2 regions of the Odoribacter sp. N54.MGS-14 genome follow, and region 1 is predicted to be linked to the other one. Evidence: riboswitches for the same ligand, from Rfam matches in the RefSeq annotation. Region 1 holds a riboswitch; the other holds the start of a gene.
The links. Region 1 has a riboswitch for cobalamin ahead of WS42_RS08535 (TonB-dependent receptor). Riboswitches for the same ligand answer to the same signal wherever they lie in the genome.
Positions count from the first base shown of each region.

Region 1 (7,403 bases):
CGAACCCCGGTTCCAATACCACCGATTTCAAGTTAAAAGAATGCCGGGTATTCAGATCCCATTGTGAAAAACCGGGAGCAGGATCGTAATAATAGGTCTTAGAGTAGCGCCCTTCCTGAATACGACCGTTAAGGTTGACATTCAGATGATATAATCCCCAGCGGTGTCCCCAGCGGGCATTGGCCGTCCAGACATTTTTCACACTTTTATCGATCGGTTCCTGAGTTGTCTTATCTTCGGTATCCATAAAATGATAACTTCCCCCCACCGAAAAACCGGCTCCGGCATATACATTCAATACTGCTTTTACCCCTTTTACCTCAGCCCGGCTTATATTATCCCGCTGTTGGGCCTCATCGTGTTTACCATACCCCAACTGTTCGGCTATAGCCGGATCGATTCCCCGGTAGTTGATCATATCCCGGATTTTATTGATATATCCGGATACAGAAAACGAAATTCTATTGTGTACGTATTCTGCATTCAGCATAAAATAATCACTTTTCTCGGGTTTCAGGTTAAAATTAGGAATCGTCACCATATCCGTCGTTTTCGCCACATCCGTGGCATACAACTGGGATAAGGTAGGAGTCCGGAAACCGGAGGCATAAGATGCCCGGAAATTCAGGTCGCCCCACTTATAACTCAAGGCAACATTGGGAGTAGCATAATTTTTAAAAAATTCGTTATAGATATACCGCAACCCGACCACAGCCTGAAAATTCTTCCATAACCGGATCTCATCCTGCAGGAAAAGAGCCATCGTATACATATTTTCCCCATCCAGATCATCGGTAGCACTCATCAAAGTCTCTTTCACATACTCCATACCCACAGAAAATTTTTGTGCCTGTCCGAGTTTAAAAATACCTTTTAACGAGCCATTGTAATAATGCACTTTTTTCCGGGTATCTTTCCCCCGGGAAGCTTCTCCGGGCTTACTGACCGAGTCGTAACGCGAAGTAAAATTATCGGAATAAAAATCGGCATCGATATAAGCAGATTTATTGATCATATATTTAGCTCCTGCGCCATAAGTATACGTTTCATGCTCCATATTGTATTTATACACCGATGCCGGCCGGTCGTTCTCCCAATTATAATACGTACCCCTTATCCCCAGGGTGAGACGATCGTTCACCGCATAAGTAAAACGTTGATTCACTGTATTGGAATAAAAGGCAGTCGAAGCTTCCTTATCCGTTGCCTTGTCTTTTTCCGGATTACGATATTTCCGTTTTGTCTCTTTATCCGTCGCATAAGCAGCCTCCAAAGCATTCAATTGCCATCCGTCGGCCTGCAAGCGTTGATAAGAGGTATACGAACCGAATTTACCCTGATTAAAATCTGCATTCACAGCCTCCGAGAAACGCCCCTTACTCCCATAACGGGTATCACTGGAAACCTGCATCACATTCTTCGCATCGTCGGTAATAATATTGATCACCCCTCCTATCGCATCGCTTCCATAAAGCGCCGAGGCAGCACCGTTCAAAATCTCGACCCGCTTGATGTTAGCGACATTGATACGGGAAATCCGGTCATCCCCGGCCAGCCGGCGCCCATTTTCCAACACCAGTATATAATCGTCATTCAGGCCGTTCAAACTCATGGTTGTCCCCATACCGCTCGTCACAAAAGCAAACGAAGCATTCATCTTAGTCAATACTTCTTCCATGGTCGAGAGGTTGGCTTCCCGGATATCCTGAGCCGTAATAACCGATACCGGCACCGGGCTGTCTTTCATCCGCCGGTGTGTTCCCGTTCCGGTGACTACAACCTGACCGATATTGATGTAGCTGTTTTCCAATTGCACAACGACCTGGCTTTCCCCGCTCTTTACCGTAACCGATTTTGGAGCATAACTGACATGAGTCACCCGCAACTCATGGGTTCCTTCGGGCAGATTCCGAAGGATAAACTCTCCTTTAGCATTGGTCGAACAACCCGCAAGACTATGGTCTACCCGGATATTGGCACCATCTACCGGATTCCCGGATTCAACACTCACCACTTTACCGCTGATAGTCGTTTGCGACCATACCTGACCAACGACAAACAACAAAACGATTGTCAGCGCACACCACTTTTTCATTAATGATAGAAAATTAGATATTTAACAATCACATTTCTGACCCCGGAAATGCTTATTTTCTGTATAATTCTGGCAGGTTTCCTGACTTATCCCTGAAAAGCGACCTTCCCATCCTCCATTGGACAGTGGCATAAGAAACTTATCAATTACGGGATTCACAGTAGCGGGCACTATTCCGGATTCTCACCGGATTCCCTTTTATGTAACGGATGAAATCTATTACATCACCAAAATTGCAACAAAGGTAGAAAAAATTAAAAAAATCTCCTGCAACAAACCGGGAAATTATTCAATGAACTACCGGGAAACGCCCAGGAAGCCTACGACTCAGGAACGACAGCCGAACCGAATCCGGTCTTGTTAAAAGCGAAACACCGGTAAAAAAAGAGATGGTGTTTTATATTATTCTCCTATTACTTTGGGCACGTGTTTGCTATTTTATTTGCATGTGTTATTTTTGTAGTTATGAAATGGTTATTATGAAAAATTTATTTAGAACAGTCAGCGTGATTGCTTTAGCCGGCTGGTTTTTAGCGTGTTCAGAGAAAAAGAGTGAACCGTGTTACGAAATTATTCCTGCCCCGCTGGAAATCCGGGAGAATTTTTCAGGCGGGGAATTCGTGTTGGATGATGGCGTGTGTATTGTTTACCCGGGAGAGAACGAGGCAATGCGTCACAACGCTTTGTTTCTGGCGGATTACCTGAAAGCGGCTACCGGACGGGATTACCGGGTGGAAACCGGTTCGCGCGGGAAGAAAAATGTAACGTTACAATTAGATTCGAGTATTAAAAATCCGGAAGGGTACCGTGTGAATGTGTCTGCCAGCGGAGTAGTGATTGCCGGGGCAAGTGAGGCAGGCGTATTCTATGGCATACAAACGTTGCGCAAGGCTATCCCTGTAAAGGCGAACAGTGTTCCCGTATTAACCGCTGTCGGGATAGAAGACGAGCCGCGTTTCGGTTACCGGGGGGTACATCTCGATGTGTGCCGCCATTTTTTCACGGTAGACGAGGTGAAGAAGTTTATCGATATGATGGTTTTGCATAACATGAACCGATTACATTGGCATATTACCGACGACCAGGGATGGCGCATCGAGATAAAGAAATATCCTGAGTTGACAACAGTAAGTTCCCGTCGCACGGAAACGGTGATCGGGCATAATAGCGGTAAATATGACGGTAAGCCGTATGGCGGTTTTTACACGCAGGAGCAAGCACGGGAAATAGTGGACTATGCCGCCGAACGCTATATTACCGTGATCCCCGAGGTCGATTTGCCGGGACATATGCAGGCGGCATTGGCCGCGTATCCGTATTTGGGGTGTACCGGAGGTCCGTACGAAGTGTGGAGAATGTGGGGTGTGTCCGAAGAAGTGCTTTGTGCAGGGAACGACAGCGTGTTGACTTTTATCGATGACGTATTGACAGAAATTATGGAGATTTTTCCTTCCGAGTACATTCACGTAGGAGGAGACGAGTGCCCCAAGGTGAGATGGGAAAAATGCCCGAAATGTCAAGCCCGTATCAAAGCATTGGGTATCAAAGGTGACGACAGGCACACGAAGGAGGAATATTTGCAGAGTTTTATTATTTGCCACGCGGAGAAATTTTTAAATGAACACGGGCGCCGGATGATCGGCTGGGACGAAACACTGGAGGGCGGTTTGGCCCCGAATGCCACGGTGATGTCCTGGCGCGGGGAAGGTGGAGGTATCGAAGCCGCACGCCAACATCATGATGTGATCATGACTCCGGACACTTACTTGTATTTCAATCATTACCAGAGCAAGGATACCGAGGAAGAACCGGAAGCGAATGGAGGTTACTCCCCGCTAGCACACGTGTATGGTTACGAACCCATACCTTCAATGCTCACTTCTGACGAGCAGAAGTTTATCAAAGGCGTGCAGGCGAACCATTGGACGGAATATATCACCACTTTCCCGCAATTACAATACATGGCTTTACCGCGCTGGGCGGCTCTTTGCGAAATTCAGTGGAGCCAACCGGAGAAGAAAGATTACGCTGATTTTCTAGAACGATTGTTGCGGCTGACTCGTTTGTACGATGCCCTGGGATATAATTACGCGAAGCATATATTCGATGTGACGGCAGATTATCGCGTTAACACGAAAAACGGGACGGTGGATATTTTCACGGGCACGATTGACGACGCACCGATTCATTATACGCTGGACGGGACAGAACCCACGGTTCAGTCGCCGGTGACGGCGGGGGTGTTGTCTGTCAGTCAAAGCGGAACGTTTCGGGCGATGGCGGTGCGTCCCTCAGGAAACAGCCGCGTAGTGACGGAAAAGATCACTTTCGGCAAATCGACTTGCAAGCCGATAGTCGCTAACCAGCCCATAAACGAGCAGTACAAGTTCAACGGAATCACGACTCTTGTCGATGGTTTGCAGGGGAATGGCAATTATAAAACGGGGCGTTGGATCGCTTTCCGGGGTAATGATATGGATGTGACGATCGATTTATGCCGGGTTGAGGAAATCTCTTCCGTGACATTTCACAATTGCGTAGAAAAAGGGGATTGGATATTCGACGTGCGTTCCGTGGCCATAGAGGTTTCGGAGGACGGGAAAAATTTTGAGCGCGTGTTTTTCGGGGAATACCCGGAGATGCAGGAATCCGACCGTAACGGATTGTACGTGCATAAGCAGACATTTGCCCCGGTGAAAGCCCGTTACATGCGGATTATGGCTTCTCCCGAGAATGTAATGCCCGATTGGCATCCCGGGAAAGGTTACCCGGCGTTTTTGTTTGTGGATGAAATAGTAGTGAATTAAAGAAAGATTCGGAAGATATGTCGTTTGTACGGAATCTGTTTTTCAGCGTGTTCCTGGGTGTCTGGGGAACATTGTCGGCACAGGAGGAAAGGGTGATTCCTGTCCCGAGGGAAGTACTCCCGGGAACAGGAGAGTTCCGTATATCGGAAGTTACGGCATGGCACACCAATCTGAGTGGAGCGGAGAAGGAAAGTTTAGTCAATTACGCGGCAGCGGAGTTATCTACGGGGAGACAAGAATGGCACGGAAAAGATCATACGGGCAAGGATGTCGTATTTTTTCAAAAAATATCCGATGCGGGCATTCATCCCGAAGGGTATGTTTTGGAAGTTAAACCGGAAATAGTGACGGTATCGGCCTCTACCGCAACCGGTTTGTTTTACGGTTTGCAGTCATTGCTGCAATTGATGAAGCCGGATAAACGGGGAGGCTGGACAGTTCCGGCGGTGACGGTTAAAGACTCCCCGCGGTTCGGGTACCGCGGATTCATGATAGACGTTTCGCGTCATTTCCGCCCGAAGGAGTTTGTCAAGAAGCAGATAGACGCTATGGCCCGTTATAAGTTGAACCGCTTGCATTTGCATTTGACGGATGCCGCCGGTTGGCGTATCGAGATCAAAAAATACCCGAGGCTCACAAGTTTTGCAGCGTGGCGCCCGGAAGCGGAATGGAAGAAATGGTGGAATACTGCCGATGGACGCAAGTATTGCGAGCGGGAGGATCCTGCCGCTCAAGGCGGGTATTACACGCAGGAGGATATCCGGGAGCTGGTGCGTTACGCGGCGGAACGCCATATCACGATAATTCCTGAGATAGAGATGCCTGCCCATTCGGAAGAGGTATTGGCGGCTTATCCCGGTTTATCGTGTGCGGGTGAACCTTATAAGGGGTCTGATTTTTGCGTGGGTAACGAGGAAACGTTTACTTTTCTGGAAAATGTACTTACCGAGGTGATGGCGCTTTTCCCGTCGGAATATATTCACATCGGGGGCGATGAGGCTGGCAAACAGGCATGGAAGAGTTGTCCGAAATGCCGGCGGCGGATGGCGGACGAGGAGTTGAAGAACGAGGATGAATTACAGAGTTATCTGATTTGCCGTGTGGAGAAGTTTTTGAACGGCCACGGGCGTAAGTTGTTGGGATGGGACGAGATCATGGAAGGCGGGTTGGCTCCGAATGCCACGGTGATGGTGTGGCGGGGCGAGGAAGGCGGAGTAAGGGCCGTGAAAGCCGGGCATCGTGTCGTGATGACTCCCGGAAAATTTTGTTATCTGGATAGTTACCAGGATGCACCGCAGTTTCAGCCGGAAGCAAGCGGGGGGTATTTGCCACTGGCTAACGTGTATTCGTATGACCCGGCATCTCCCGCGTTCACAGAGGAAGAGGCGAAATTGATTTATGGCGTGCAGGGCAATTTGTGGGCGGAGTATATCCCTACCGATGAACATTACGAATATATGGCTTATCCCCGTTTGTTGGCTATCGCTGAAGTGGCGTGGAGTGAACCTGCCAACAAGTCATATCCTGATTTTCGCAGGCGGGTATGCCGGGAGATCGGATGGTTGCGTGACCGGGGGTACCATCCTTTTCCCCTGGAGCAAGAGTTAGGGGAACGTCCCGAAGCAAAGGAAAAGGTCGTTCATTTGGCATTGGGGAAACCGGTGGTGTACAATGCTCCTTATAACGAACATTACAAAGCGCAGGGGGATAAGACCCTGACGGATGGCATCCGCGGGGGATGGACGTATTCCGATGGCGCGTGGCAGGGGTTTATATCGCGGGACCGCCTCGATGTAACTATCGACCTGGGGAAGGCCATTTGCATAACTTCCGTGGAGGCAACTTTTATTCAAATGGTGAATCCCGAGGTGTTTTTACCATGCGAAGTGATCGTTTCTTTCTCGACAGACGGGAAGAATTTCGTGGAAGCGAAGCGAGAGGAATACAAGGTATCGAAAGAAAAACCGGTCTGCTTTGGAAACTTCGGTTGGACAGGATGTGCCTCGACCCGTTACGTGCGTTACCAGGCCCGTTCGGACAAGGATTTACGCGGTTGGTTGTTCACGGACGAAATCATCGTGAAGTAAAAATGATAATGTATGGATGAAAACGATATTTTGCTCGTGAAACGGTTAAAGAACCGGGAAGAGAAAGCTTATGTTTTCTTGTTCGAGCAATATTATAACCGTTTGTATCGTTTCGCTGCCAATTATTTACGCGATCCCAAGGCTGCTCATGATATCGTACAGGATTTGTTCATGGATCTTCTCGAAAAAAGCGAGGTACTGAATATAACGACTTCGGTAAAAGCCTATTTGTTTGTGATGGTAAGGAATCGTTGTTTGAATTTCCTCCGGAATTTGAAAATCAAAGACTCGTATATACAGAATGTACTGGAAGCCCATTTGTATTCGGATACCGTAGACGCGATCGATGAAGGCTCCGTGTTGGATGAGTTGCAGGTCATTGTCGATAAGATGCCCCCGGGGATGAAAGAGGTT
Region 1 is NZ_LARL01000035.1:21,997-29,399, forward strand. It holds gene WS42_RS08535 (TonB-dependent receptor) at 1-2,095, opposite strand, end outside; cobalamin riboswitch at 2,150-2,342, opposite strand; gene WS42_RS08540 (glycoside hydrolase family 20 protein) at 2,575-4,902, shown strand; gene WS42_RS08545 (beta-N-acetylhexosaminidase) at 4,920-6,989, shown strand; gene WS42_RS08550 (RNA polymerase sigma factor) at 7,002-7,403, shown strand, end outside.

Region 2 (12,620 bases), on a different contig from region 1:
GAATCTTTATTCCGGTAAATTCTCCTGGTTGCAATATTCTTCTCACGATCTCTGCCGAAAACTGTTCTGCCTTTTCCAGATCTTCCCGGTCGGGACGCCCGGTAGCCAACCGGGTCGTGAAAGAATGCTGACCGACAAAAGCCGCAGCAGCTATCGGATGAAACCCTCTATATCTTAAAATATCATACAGTTCGATGAGCGCATTCCCATAGGACCGATTCCCATAAACCACAACAGGTACCGCCCAGGCCCCATTACTCTGCCAGGTGGTCAAGTAGTTCAATAACAGATTCGGTAAACGGCCGGCGTAAACAGGCAGACCGACAATAGCCAACTCCGATTCCCGAATATCAGGCACTTTCTTCCGCCCCGACGGCAACGTAAAGTCTTTCACTTCCGTCACGACTTCCGGTAATAACGTAGTGATACATTTTACCAAATGGGTAATCACTGTTTTAGTTGTGCCTGTCGGACTAAAATAGACCGCATGTACTTTCTCTATTTTCATAAAGTATCGGATAAACTGTCTGTCAAAATCTTTCCCACCCGATCAATCCCGAACAAAGCTGCAATTTTATTCCGGTAAAACCAATAAATCATGTTTATTAATTTTGAATAATTTGCATATATCATCTAATTCCCAAATCTGCTTATCGCTATTATTCGTACCGATCAACTCCGGCACGATATTCCCTTCGACAGGGGCGCATTTGGATTTTTCACAGAAACAGGAAGTCGGGCAAAAGAGATAATCCATCTTGTTTTCATCATTGAAATAATCGGTTTGACATGTTTTCCGTTCAGAACAGGTTTTACTTCATTGCCTGTACAAGGATAAAAGCCCGATTTTAAAGAAATTCTAAAGGTTTTTCCCAAAGTAACCGTTCAGCACAAAGTATTGCCTCCGTCCCTGTGGACTAACAAACATTCACAAAATATCATTTCCCTTATAAAATGATTTATATATCTTTGCCGTCACGTAAAAATTGCGTGGAGTTGCCGGATCGTTGTCTCGTCCGGCAATGAAAAGGGAATCAGGTGTAAATCCTGAACAGATCCACTGCTGTAAGTTTCATAACACTTTTCGGACGTGCTTTATCCACTGTTCCTCATTCGGAATGGGAAGGAAACCGAAAAGGAAACAAGTCAGAAGACCTGCCACGTGATTCATTGTTTAACGTTCAAAGGGAAGAAGAACATAAACGTCAGTAAATCATGCTATTCAAAAAAATTCTCTGTTTTTTCATATTTGCCGTAATAGCAGGGCTATTCACAGCCTGTGATTCCGCAGGAACGGATTATCCCTACGGGCCGGTGAGCCAAGGTAATATCGAAGCCCTTGTTCTCAATGAAGGGGGAATCAATCAGAATATGGGCGGTATCTCCGTTTTAAACAAAGACGGATCAGTCATTCCGGATATTTTCCGGGAAGTGAATCACCGACCGCTTGGTGATGTGGCCCAATCCATCACCAAGATCAACGGTAAATATTTTGTGACTTTGGACAACTCCAAAAAAATCGAGGTTATAGATCCCGAAACGTTCGGTTCCGTCGGTACAATCCTCTATACCCAAGCGGGATTTCCACGCCAGATCGTAGCCATTTCCCCGACAGAAGCTATCGTATCCGATTTGGAGAGACAACTGGTGCGTATCCGGACTGTGGAACCTTATGGCGAACCTCTGGAATATATCTCCATACCGCGATCGGTCGAATATCTGGTAACGGTAGATAATAAAATCTTCGGAATGACTACCGGCGGAATATATGTCTTCGATACCGACAATATCAGCAAAAAAGCTGTCCGGGTCATCCCGGAAGTAAAAAACGACGAAAATACCAAAACCTGCCGGATGCTGGTCGATAAATACCAAAGAGTATGGGCCTTGATGAACATCCGAGAGGGAAATCGAGTCTGCGGAATAGAATTGGTTTGTATCGACCCCCACCAAGAAAAAGTCGAGGTCTCTTATATCCTTCCCATCAGTGAAAAGGCAAATCCACAAGCAGGAGACGTAATCGGTACAATCACCTATAATCGCACGGATATCGATCCTACACTGAACTGGATTTATTTCAACGTCAAAACCTGTAAAAGTAACACGGCAGCAGGGATTACCTCTGTCCAAAGTGTTTACCGGATGAATGTCGGCACGGGAGAATTCGAACACTACCTCGATCTTCCCGGAATCGATATGATGTATGGGTTTTCAGTCAGTCCGCAAGGAGAGGTCTATCTATGTGACTGTCTGGATTACAGTGCACAACGCGGTTATATCCGGAATTACAAAAAAGACGGTTCCATCCGGAATTTTCGAGTCGGTATCTATCCTAGCCAAGTGTATTTCCCCTAATTAGCCTAGCGACATGAACCTATACAAGAGTCTGATCTTCATTTTATACCTCGGCATATTCCTTGGGTCGGGATTCCGCACTCCTGCCCAATCCCGGGATTCGATCACCCTATACGGCACATTAGACACCGTGCAGGTCATCCGCCAACGTATACAACACGCCAACGAGGCAAACGCAGGAGCCCGGGTAACCCATATTTCTCCAGCCGTTTTACAAGCCAACAAAACCCGCTCGCTGGCCGAACTCCTGACCGACCATACCTCTATTTACATCAAGAGTCTGGGAACAGGAGCATTATCGACAGCTTCTTTCCGTGGAACCAGCGCTTCCCAAACACGGGTAAACTGGAACGGGATCAATATCACACCTCCTTTATCGGGTACTTTCGATTTTTCACAGATCCCGGTCTTTTTTACAGATAACATCAACCTGTACTATGGCAGCAGCCATGTAAAAAACGGTACCGGAGCTATCGGAGGTAGTGTGAATTTATTCACAGACACCGATTGGAACCGAGGCGTAAATGGACGGGTACTGGCAGAGTATGGATCGTACAACACATATACCGTCGGTGGACAGGCGAATATAAGCGGTAATAAATCGGCTTCAAAGACACGATTATATTATCAGCATTCCGACAACGACTATACCTATCTGAATAAAGTGCTGACCAATACTCCTTTCCGTGAAAAAAGGCAGGATGCCGCTTACTCTCAATTCGGAATTATGCAGGAAGGCTATTTCAGAGTATCTCCCTACACCCGCCTGACAGCTGTCGCCTGGTATCAGAAAAATTACCGTAACCTCCCCCAACCGCTCGGTGTAGTCAACCGCTCCCAGGAGGATCAGGAGGAAAATAATTTCCGGGGATATGCCGGACTCGATTTCAGCCGGGGTATCCATGAATTACATGTAAAGGCTGCCTGGCTGTATTTCTGCCAAACTTACGATATCCGGTATGACGGAGGTTTATTCGATCCCAAGGGAAACAAAAACCGCTCTAACACGGCACAGGTCGTGGCCGATTATACGTACTCCCCGACCGATAAGCTTATTCTCAACACGACGTTAACCTATTCTCACGACCTGATCCGGGTGAGTAGCTACATAGACATCGACTCATCGAAATATACGCTCGACGGTATCGATTTTGATATTCCTCAGGTGGAATCCCCTTTCAGCCACCACCGTAACATACTCTCCTGGCAAACTTCCGCTTTGTGGACGCCTATCCGGTGGATGATGATCAACGGACAATATATGTTCGAACATAACGACAATCGGAATGTATCCACCTGGTCGGCAGGAATAGTATTCAATCTATTGAAAAAAGAATTAAAATTGAAAGGAAGTACTGCTTATAATTATCGTTTCCCCAGTATGAACGACCTATATTGGCGCCCCGGCGGTAATCCGGATGTAAAGCCGGAAGAGGGGTATTCTTACGATGCTTCTATTTCTTACCGGAAGAGTATAAACAAACATCTCTTATTCGATGCCGAAGTTTCCGGTTATCTAATGAACATCGACAACTGGATCCTTTGGCTCCCCAAAGACGGAAACCAATGGGTGTGGACTCCGCAAAACAAACGAAACGTACGTTCCTATGGCGTGGAACTTTATGGAAAAACCACTTTCCACTACGGGGAACTCGTATCTTCTCTTTCGGGTAATTACAGCTGGTCACAATCCCGGACCCGCAAGAAACAACACGTAGACGACAACGCCTATATGCGGCAAATTCCATATGTACCGCGATTCAAGTGGAATCTGCGCTGGAATATCGATTATAAAGATGCTTTTTTCGTCTGGCAGATGACTTACACCGGCCGGCGTTTCATTACTACCGACGAATCATATGCCACGGATCCCTATTCCGTACATAACCTCTTGCTCGGTTACCGCTACTCCTTCCGGAATGGGACAAGCCTAACCCCTCAGATGCGGATAGATAACCTGTTCGATACCTACTATGAGTCGACCCAATATTATCCCATGCCTTTGCGTAATTGCTTGTTCTCGCTTTTATTCGAATTTTAATTGAATCATATAAATCCTTTAAATAAATAGAAACCATGAAAAAATTTAATTTTACGCTTTTAGTTTGCCTCCTGTTAGCAGGAATATTCGCATCATGTGACGATGACGACAAATATCCGGTTCCTCCCGAAGTATCTATCGAGAGTGTAAACGGAGTGTTCGCAATGCCTCAGGAAGACTCTATCGTACTGAAAGCGAAAGTAGAAAGTCCGCTGCCAACCACACTGAGCTGGTCCGTCAAAGGAAATGAAGTCTCTAAGGATACAGTATTTACTTTCAAAATGAACGAATTGGGGACCTACGATGTTAAATTAACCGCGACCAATGCCGATGGAGTGACTTCTGCCACAACATCCATCGAAGTGTACGGTAAATACAAATACGGTACTTTTGTTTTAAATGAAGGTTACCAGGCCGATCCTTCTACATTGATATTCATCAGCCCGAAAGGTATTCTCACGGACAGTGCCTATTACAAAGCAAACGGCAGCATGCTGAGCCTTCTTTCCCAAGACTTATTTATCGCCAACAACAAACTGTATATCATTTCACAAAAAAGCGGAGACGACGGTTATCTTATCGTTGCCAATGCAGAAACCCTGAAAAAAGAAGCCGGCTATAAGACCGAACTGGAAGATAAAGTAAGCAGTCCGACTCATGTTGCCGTACTGGGAGACGACGATATCTATCTGCGCGACAACGAAGGAATTAAGGTATTCCACCCATCCAGCGGCGAACTCTTTCTCATCGAGGGAGCTGAAAGGGCTAATAAGAATACCATGGCTGTAACGGAAGGGAAAATATTCGCTGCAGCAGGAAATAACGTCCTTGTGATCGAAAAAGGAAAAAACAAAATCTCCAAATCGATAGAATTCAATGATCCGGTCAGAGGAGTCGTCAAATCGTCGGACGGTAACTTGTGGGTATCCACTTCGGCCGGGGAAATCTCTAAGGTCGATGCCCAAAATTATACTATTATCAAAACCAATACTTTACCGGGAGATGCCATTAGCACTCAGTCGGCCTCATACACTTCTACTCCGTGTATTACAGCACAAGGAGATACTTTGTACATGAACGGCACAGGTACCAAAATCTATCGTCACATTTTTAGTAAAAACCAGACGGATCTGATGGTCGATGCGGCAAACATAGTGACAACAACTAGTGTTTACAATACCATAGCCGTCAATCCGGTTACAGGCGAAGTCTATCTGAATACAATCAAAGGATGGGGTAACGACCGTCTGATCAACCACATCAGTGTATTCGATTTCAGCGAAACCGAACCGAAATTGAGCGCCAATTATAAGAATCATACCAATTATCCAGCCGGAACATTCTTTACTTATAATTTTCAATAAAAGAATTTTGTAAATGAAAAAATACTATTCTTTATTTCTATTCTGGAGTCTGCTTACAGGTCTATCGACCTCCTGTAGTGACGACAACAAAAAAGATCCGTATCTTCCTACTCCGCCTCAGGTTTCTATCGGAAATCCAAGTGGGCAAACCACCTGTTTACCGGGTGAAACGATCGAGTTAAAAGCGATTCTGAACAATCCGTTACAGACCACTTTCCAGTGGCAACTGAACAAAAAAACGGTTTCCACAGACTCAATCTATCGTTTCACCTCTCAGGACCCCGGTAGTTTTGAAATTATCCTGACCGCAACCAATCAGGACGGCAAGGATTCCGACACCTTATTTCTGAAGGTCAACGGTAATCGGTTCGCGATCTCCGATCTGAAAAATTGGACCGGTAACGGAGAAAACACCTCGGTCTTTGCCATTCAATGGGTTACAGGGGAGCATCCACAAGAACCGGCAGACCAGGAAGTTTTTTTCATTGCCTGGGGATATCGTTGGAATAAAACGGAAACTCTTACAGGAATCGATATGCTCAAAGCTATTGCCAAGAACGATCCCCGCCTTTATGTCGCCTTATCAGGAAATTATATCAAAGGATTCGGTTATGACGGTAATAACGACGGTAAAATCGAACTGAAAAGTTCTACTTTACATCTGACACAAGCTGATTTTACAAACGGGCTCTACGAACTCTCCGAATACGATTCTGACGAATTGAAACCGTTAGATGCAGCCGATTATTGGATGGGATCGAACGATGCCTATACCACCTACTGGCTCGGTTCGGGCAATCAGGTGCCGACAGCTGCCGACTTTGAATATTCTCAGACATTTGTCGACAATCGCCAACTTGAAAATCTCTCCTGGGATGTATGGACACTTTCTCCCATCGATTACACGTCTATGGTCAATGTATCCCCCATCCCCCGATTGATCAAAGCTGCAGAAGCAAATAAATAAAAAGTTAAAACGGTGCCAACAGGTAAAAACTGATGCGCACCGTTTTCTTTTTATTCAAAAACCTTCCCGGTCATTTTTTCAATAATCCGGTCAAGTCCTCGAAAGAAGTCAGTATAGTAGACATTCCATTTTTTTCCCAACTCATTTCATGCGGGGAAATAACCGTCAATACGGGTAAATTTTTTCTATCGGCATTTCCGGGCAGACCGGAATAACCAAAACGATTCAGAGCATTGACACACCAATGCCAAAGGCAGGGATCGTCCGTCCTGACGACAACTTCCTGATAATCCTGTACGATGGGGAAATAGCCCCCACGTCCCCGGTCAAAACATATTTTCCGGTGATCGAACAAACAGTCCAGTCCATCGTTAAAGACCATATCCTCCGTAACGCCACACTGCAATCCTTTTCCAGGCGCGAGCAACCACAGCCGGTCGGCCTGGATCAGTGCCTGGTCGATATCGTGGGTAGACAGCAGAATGGTCTTATGTTGTTCGCGGGCAATGGTATGCAATAAAGTCATGATCTCGATACGGCTTACCACATCCAGGAAAGCTGTGGGTTCATCGAGCAAAATCAACGGACATTCCTGCACCAATGCTTTGGCGATCATCACTTTCTGCCGTTCCCCGTCCGACAATTCGGCCACGTAATTTGTAGCTTTATGGGATATTCCCACTGCCGTAAGAGCCTCTTCGACGAGCTTATGATCTTCCCGGTTCAAACGGCCCCAGAATCCGGTATGGGGCTGACGCCCCAAGCTTACCAGTTCATATACGGTCAATCCGCCGGCCTGTGTCTTATCGGTCAGTACGACGCCGATCTTGCGCGATTTTTCCCGTTCGGAATAATCCCTCAGCGGACGTCCTTCAAGCCATAATTCACCTTCCAAAGGCAATTGAAAAGCCGAAAGAGTACGCAACAGAGTAGATTTGCCTGCCCCGTTAGGACCTAACAGACAAGTCAACTCTCCCGCCCACAAATCGAAAGACAGATCCCGGTGTACCACTGTAGAACCGTTCTTACCATGAGAGTAGCCGATAGCCAATTGACGGGCTGCAATTACAGGTAAAGTCTCCATAATCAATTGAAATATTGAATTTTACGCTGTTTGACCAGAATATAGATAATGACGGGAGCACCCAAAACGGGAGTGATGGCGTTCAATGGCAAAATCCCCGTTTCGCCGGGTAATACACTGATCAGATTACACAACAGGGCTACCGCCCCTCCCAGCAATAAGGTCACAGGCATCAGGGAATTGTGGTTCGAAGTACCCAGCATCAAGCGGGCAATATGCGGCACGGCCAATCCGATAAAAGCGATAGGCCCGCAAAAGGCGGTTGTTATTGCCGTCAGCATACCGGTCGCAATCAATAACAGATTGCGGGTAAGCCGCACATTCACACCCAGATTTTCGGCATACCGGTTTCCCAACAATAAGGCATTCAAAGGTTTGATCAACATGACCGATAAAACCAAACCGGCGGTAATCGAAACGACAAATACAGGCAATTGCCCGGAAGATACTCCGCTGAAATTTCCCAATCCCCAGATCATATAAGAATGTACTCCTTCGGCCGTAGAGAAAAAATTCAATAATGAAATCACCGAGGAGGTGATGTATCCGATCATGATCCCAATAATAAGTAGCATCAAATTATTCTTTGTAAAAGCAGAAAAGAACAGCAAGATTCCCATAACGATCATAGCCCCGGCAAAAGCTCCGGCCAATACCGCCAGAAAACCGGATATACTGAAAACCCCGGCAGTAATACTTCCTCCACCGAGCAACATCACCAAGGCCACACCCAGGCTAGCCCCGGTATTGATCCCCAATATCGAAGGTCCTGCCAGCGGATTACTGAAAACGGTTTGCAACATCAACCCCGAGACAGCCAAGGCTGCTCCACACAGCAAAGCAGTTATCCCTTGCGGAATACGCGATTCCAGCAAAATGAACCGCCAGCTCTCCCGTTCTACGGCATGTCCGCACAAAATATCCCATACTGCGCCTGCAGGAATACGTACCGAGCCTACCCATAAGTTCGCCGCGAACAACAGAAGGATCGATACGATCAAACCGATACTATATTTCCATCCGGATGGTAAAGATTTCATTTTTCCAATCTTTTAAAATAACGGCACTCTCCTGCCGGTAACACTCCCGGGTGAAAAATCCGGATCAGATCTTCCAACAGCCGTTCGGGATGAAAAGGGGTCTCTGTATAAAAAGGTACCTGTCCCGAATTACATCCATACACCTGCCCGGTTTGAAAGGCCCGGAAACCGGCATATGAAGCGTAGTCGGACTTTAATTCGGTCAGGGTTTTATCTTGTTGCCGGTTGTATTTGAATAACCAGAAATCGGCATCCTGCCCGCGGTCAAATACCGTTTCAAAAGACAAAGGAATCGAACCGCTATGTTCGTCCTCCGCCCACATATAAGTAGCCCCGGCATCCTGATACAACCGTCCGGTCGTGCTTTTTCCTCCGGGTACATACCAGGCGGAACCGCTTTTCAATTCAGATATCACCGTCGGCCGCTGATTTACAGACTTGACCAAATCACACAGCTGTAAATAATCCGCACGGACAGCAGTGAATAACGAATCAGCCTGCCGCCGTTTCCCGAAAAGCAAACCGAAAAAACGCATCCATTCAGACCGCCCCAAAGGAGAGGTCTCCATATAATCGGCACATTCGATAATCGGTATCCCTAATTTTTCAATCCGGCCATAACCTCCACTATTTTCAAAAGGGGAGAGCAGGATAGCATCAGGATGAAAGTCGATTATTTTTTCAATATCCGGATTCATAGAATTTCCGGCGTCGACCATTCGCCCGGAAGCACAACGATTTTGTATTTCAGGTATTTCGATATATTGCAGATCACATATTCCACCAATCCGATCGATTGCCCCCAGTTCGGACAGAAGCCCGCAATGTACCGAAGAATATACCAATGCTTTTTCCACCGGCGTCCGGACCAAGGTTCCTTCAGGCAATCCTACCGGCAATTCAGTTTCCCGGCCGACCAAAACATAGGTATGTAAAATCCGGGCCGTATCCCAAGGGTTTTGCACCCGCACCAATATATAATGTTCACTCGAATCTATCCGAATCCGCCCGGCATATTCCATCCGGAGCGCGGACAAAGCGTCTTCTGCAGAAGCCGAATGCTTACTTTTACAACCTACCCCAAGAGCCAACAACAGCCCCAGCAACCAAAACCGCATCAATCTATCCATATCTCAATGATCAAATCCATCCCGGGACAATACTCCCCGGGTATAATAATGTTTCACTTCACGCATTTCTGTTACGAGGTCAGCCAAAGCCAGCAAAGCTTCGGAAGCATAACGCCCGGTAATCACCACCTCTGTCCCTGTGTCACGCAGCCCGATGACTTCCAGTATTTCTTTATCGGAGAGCAAACCAAAATACACAGCTATAGTCAGTTCGTCCAGGATGACCAGGTCCCATTCACCCGAAGCCAGTATTGCCGCACATTCCCGGAGTCCTTCCTGGACAAGGCGTACGTCTTCGTCTTCGGGCCGGTGATCAAGGAAACATCCTCTTCCAAACTGCCGGACCGCCAACCGCCCGGGGAAACAGGCTTCCAGCCGGGTTTCGTTATATTTCATGCTTTTGACAAACTGCCCGATAAACACCCGTTTACCAGCACATAAAGCACGTACCGCCAAACCGAATGCAGCCGTTGTCTTACCTTTACCGTTTCCGGTATAAACCTGAAGGTATCCCTTTGTTTCCATTGAAGCGTAAAAGTACAAAAAATGCCTTTCCTTACAAAATACGAAAAGCCCCCTGCCAACTAAAAGCTGCAGGGAGCCGTCCGATGTAAATTATTTCCTTCAATTTTGTTCCAATTCTCCGTTTTTAGCCTGTTCGAAAGTCGGATTATAAGCATTATGCCCGACAACCCAAGAAGTATCATCCGTCAATCCCCCGATTGCTTTTTCCAATCCTTTAAAAGATACCAGACCTAACTGGTACTCGATATTGATCACTCCGACATTTTCCAAGGCTCCAAAACAATCCAGATTAGTCAGGACATTATTACACCAACTTTCCTGACTCTTATTATGAGTGGTCAATACCAACTTCCCGACTTTTTTCAAAACGGGAGTATAGATTTCCTGTAACATGCTCACAAAAGATCCATTCACATAGCTGGTTTTGATATTCAATTCACCCGTCACCTCCTCCAAGGCCGGAAAACGAAGGGCATCACAGACTCCGGTATAGGTCATGTTATTCACTATCCTTAAAACCGGAAATTCCGTCGGCTGTACTTTTTGTCCGAATCCTTCGGAAAGGGTCAATTTCCCGCTAATCTCTGTCAAATCAGGAAAACGAAGCACACCCAGGCTGGCACCATATGCCTGACTCACCGACAAAGTCCCTATTTTCTTTAATCCGGGGAAGTTGTATTCTACCCGTCCGGTAATAGTTGCAGGCATATTACTTACCGATACATTCTGCACCTCTTCGATTCCTGAAAAAGAAATTCCAGGTACCCCGTTAATGGTCAGATTCGTATTCAAGATTTTACCACCCTTTAACGTCAAAGCATTTTTCCCGGTTATCTGCAGAGCATCTACTTCGAGACCGGTCAGATCCAAGGAAGTCAAGGCATCCAAATTGTTTAAAATACAATTGTTCAAATGTACTCCCTTAAACTGGGCCAGTAAAGAAATATCCTGTAATTTATTCAGCCCATTGAGCGAACATTGTGAACCGATGGATTTCAACGCGGAGAAAGCGTCAATCGAAGTAACCTCATTCAAACTACTCAGGCTTAACGAGCCACCAATAGAGGTCAGGGCATCGAATCCCTTTAATTCGCTGATTGCCATACCGGACAGGGTGAAATTACCCCCGACTGTTGTCAGGTTCGGGAAACCGTTGAAAGCCGTCAATGCGCTCATCGAGGAGAAATCAAAATTTCCATCCACTTCCTTCAATGCTCTCAATGAGCTGACCTCCGTTATTGCCATTCTGGTTAAAACAAAATCACCTTTCACTCGCGTCAATGCAGGCAAACTCAACTCTTGTATCTTATCAGATGCATCGATACTGAATCCTCGCAGACCGACTTCAGTCAAAGACTCCAAACTGACTTTTTCCAAATTTTGAATGTAATAAATTTTAAACCCACCGAGTGATTTTACTGAAGGAAAATTCATTTCTTTTACTTGATGCGTCCACCACAATTCAAAATAATCGGCGACTTGCTCCAATTGGGTGAAGTCCAAAGTTTCAACAGCATTCATCTGCTCCAATTTAATAGCAGATGCCGATTTTAATGCCGGGAAAGCTAACTCTCTCACCCTATAAACATTACTCAATACTAATTGATTTCCAATCAAACTTAATTTCGGGAAAGTCAACTTTTCCGGGGCATTCAAGACACCGTTCACTTTCATGGATAAATTTTCTCCGATTACCGATAAGGCCGAAAAATCTATATCTTTCACATCTTTAATCTGAATCGACAAATTTCTTCCTACCTCTTCCAATGCAGGCAAACTCAACGTTTCAACGGTATCAGCTCTGAAAGTCAATTCTGAAGCTACTTTTTTCAAATTTGGCAATTTGATCTCCCGTATCCACCGAAGTCCAATGGTTGCATTCTGTATTACACGTCCCATCACCAATCCACCAACCTGCTCCAAATTTTCCAAACCGGCAAATGAAGTTCCGGCATAAGTCGGATTTATGGTCACCGTCCCGACAACCTCTTTCAGTGAGGCCAAAGCTGCCAAAGAAGTAAGGGAGTCTTCCTTCACAGTTCCTTCTTCTTTACCGATAACCAAATTTCCATTGACTTTATTGATCCCCTGAGCAGCAAAGGCTTCCAAATCTT
Region 2 is NZ_LARL01000010.1:360-12,979, forward strand. It holds partial or broken gene WS42_RS03645 (EFR1 family ferrodoxin) at 1-508, opposite strand, end outside; gene WS42_RS03650 (hypothetical protein) at 575-757, opposite strand; cobalamin riboswitch at 977-1,177, shown strand; gene WS42_RS03655 (DUF5074 domain-containing protein) at 1,216-2,355, shown strand; gene WS42_RS03660 (TonB-dependent receptor plug domain-containing protein) at 2,369-4,396, shown strand; gene WS42_RS03665 (DUF5074 domain-containing protein) at 4,432-5,760, shown strand; gene WS42_RS03670 (PKD-like domain-containing protein) at 5,774-6,727, shown strand; gene WS42_RS03675 (ABC transporter ATP-binding protein) at 6,798-7,811, opposite strand; gene WS42_RS03680 (FecCD family ABC transporter permease) at 7,814-8,851, opposite strand; gene WS42_RS03685 (ABC transporter substrate-binding protein) at 8,848-9,972, opposite strand; gene WS42_RS03690 (cob(I)yrinic acid a,c-diamide adenosyltransferase) at 9,985-10,506, opposite strand; gene WS42_RS03695 (DUF5018 domain-containing protein) at 10,606-12,620, opposite strand, start outside.
Region 2: another riboswitch for cobalamin. It lies ahead of WS42_RS03655 (DUF5074 domain-containing protein); the one in region 1 lies ahead of WS42_RS08535 (TonB-dependent receptor).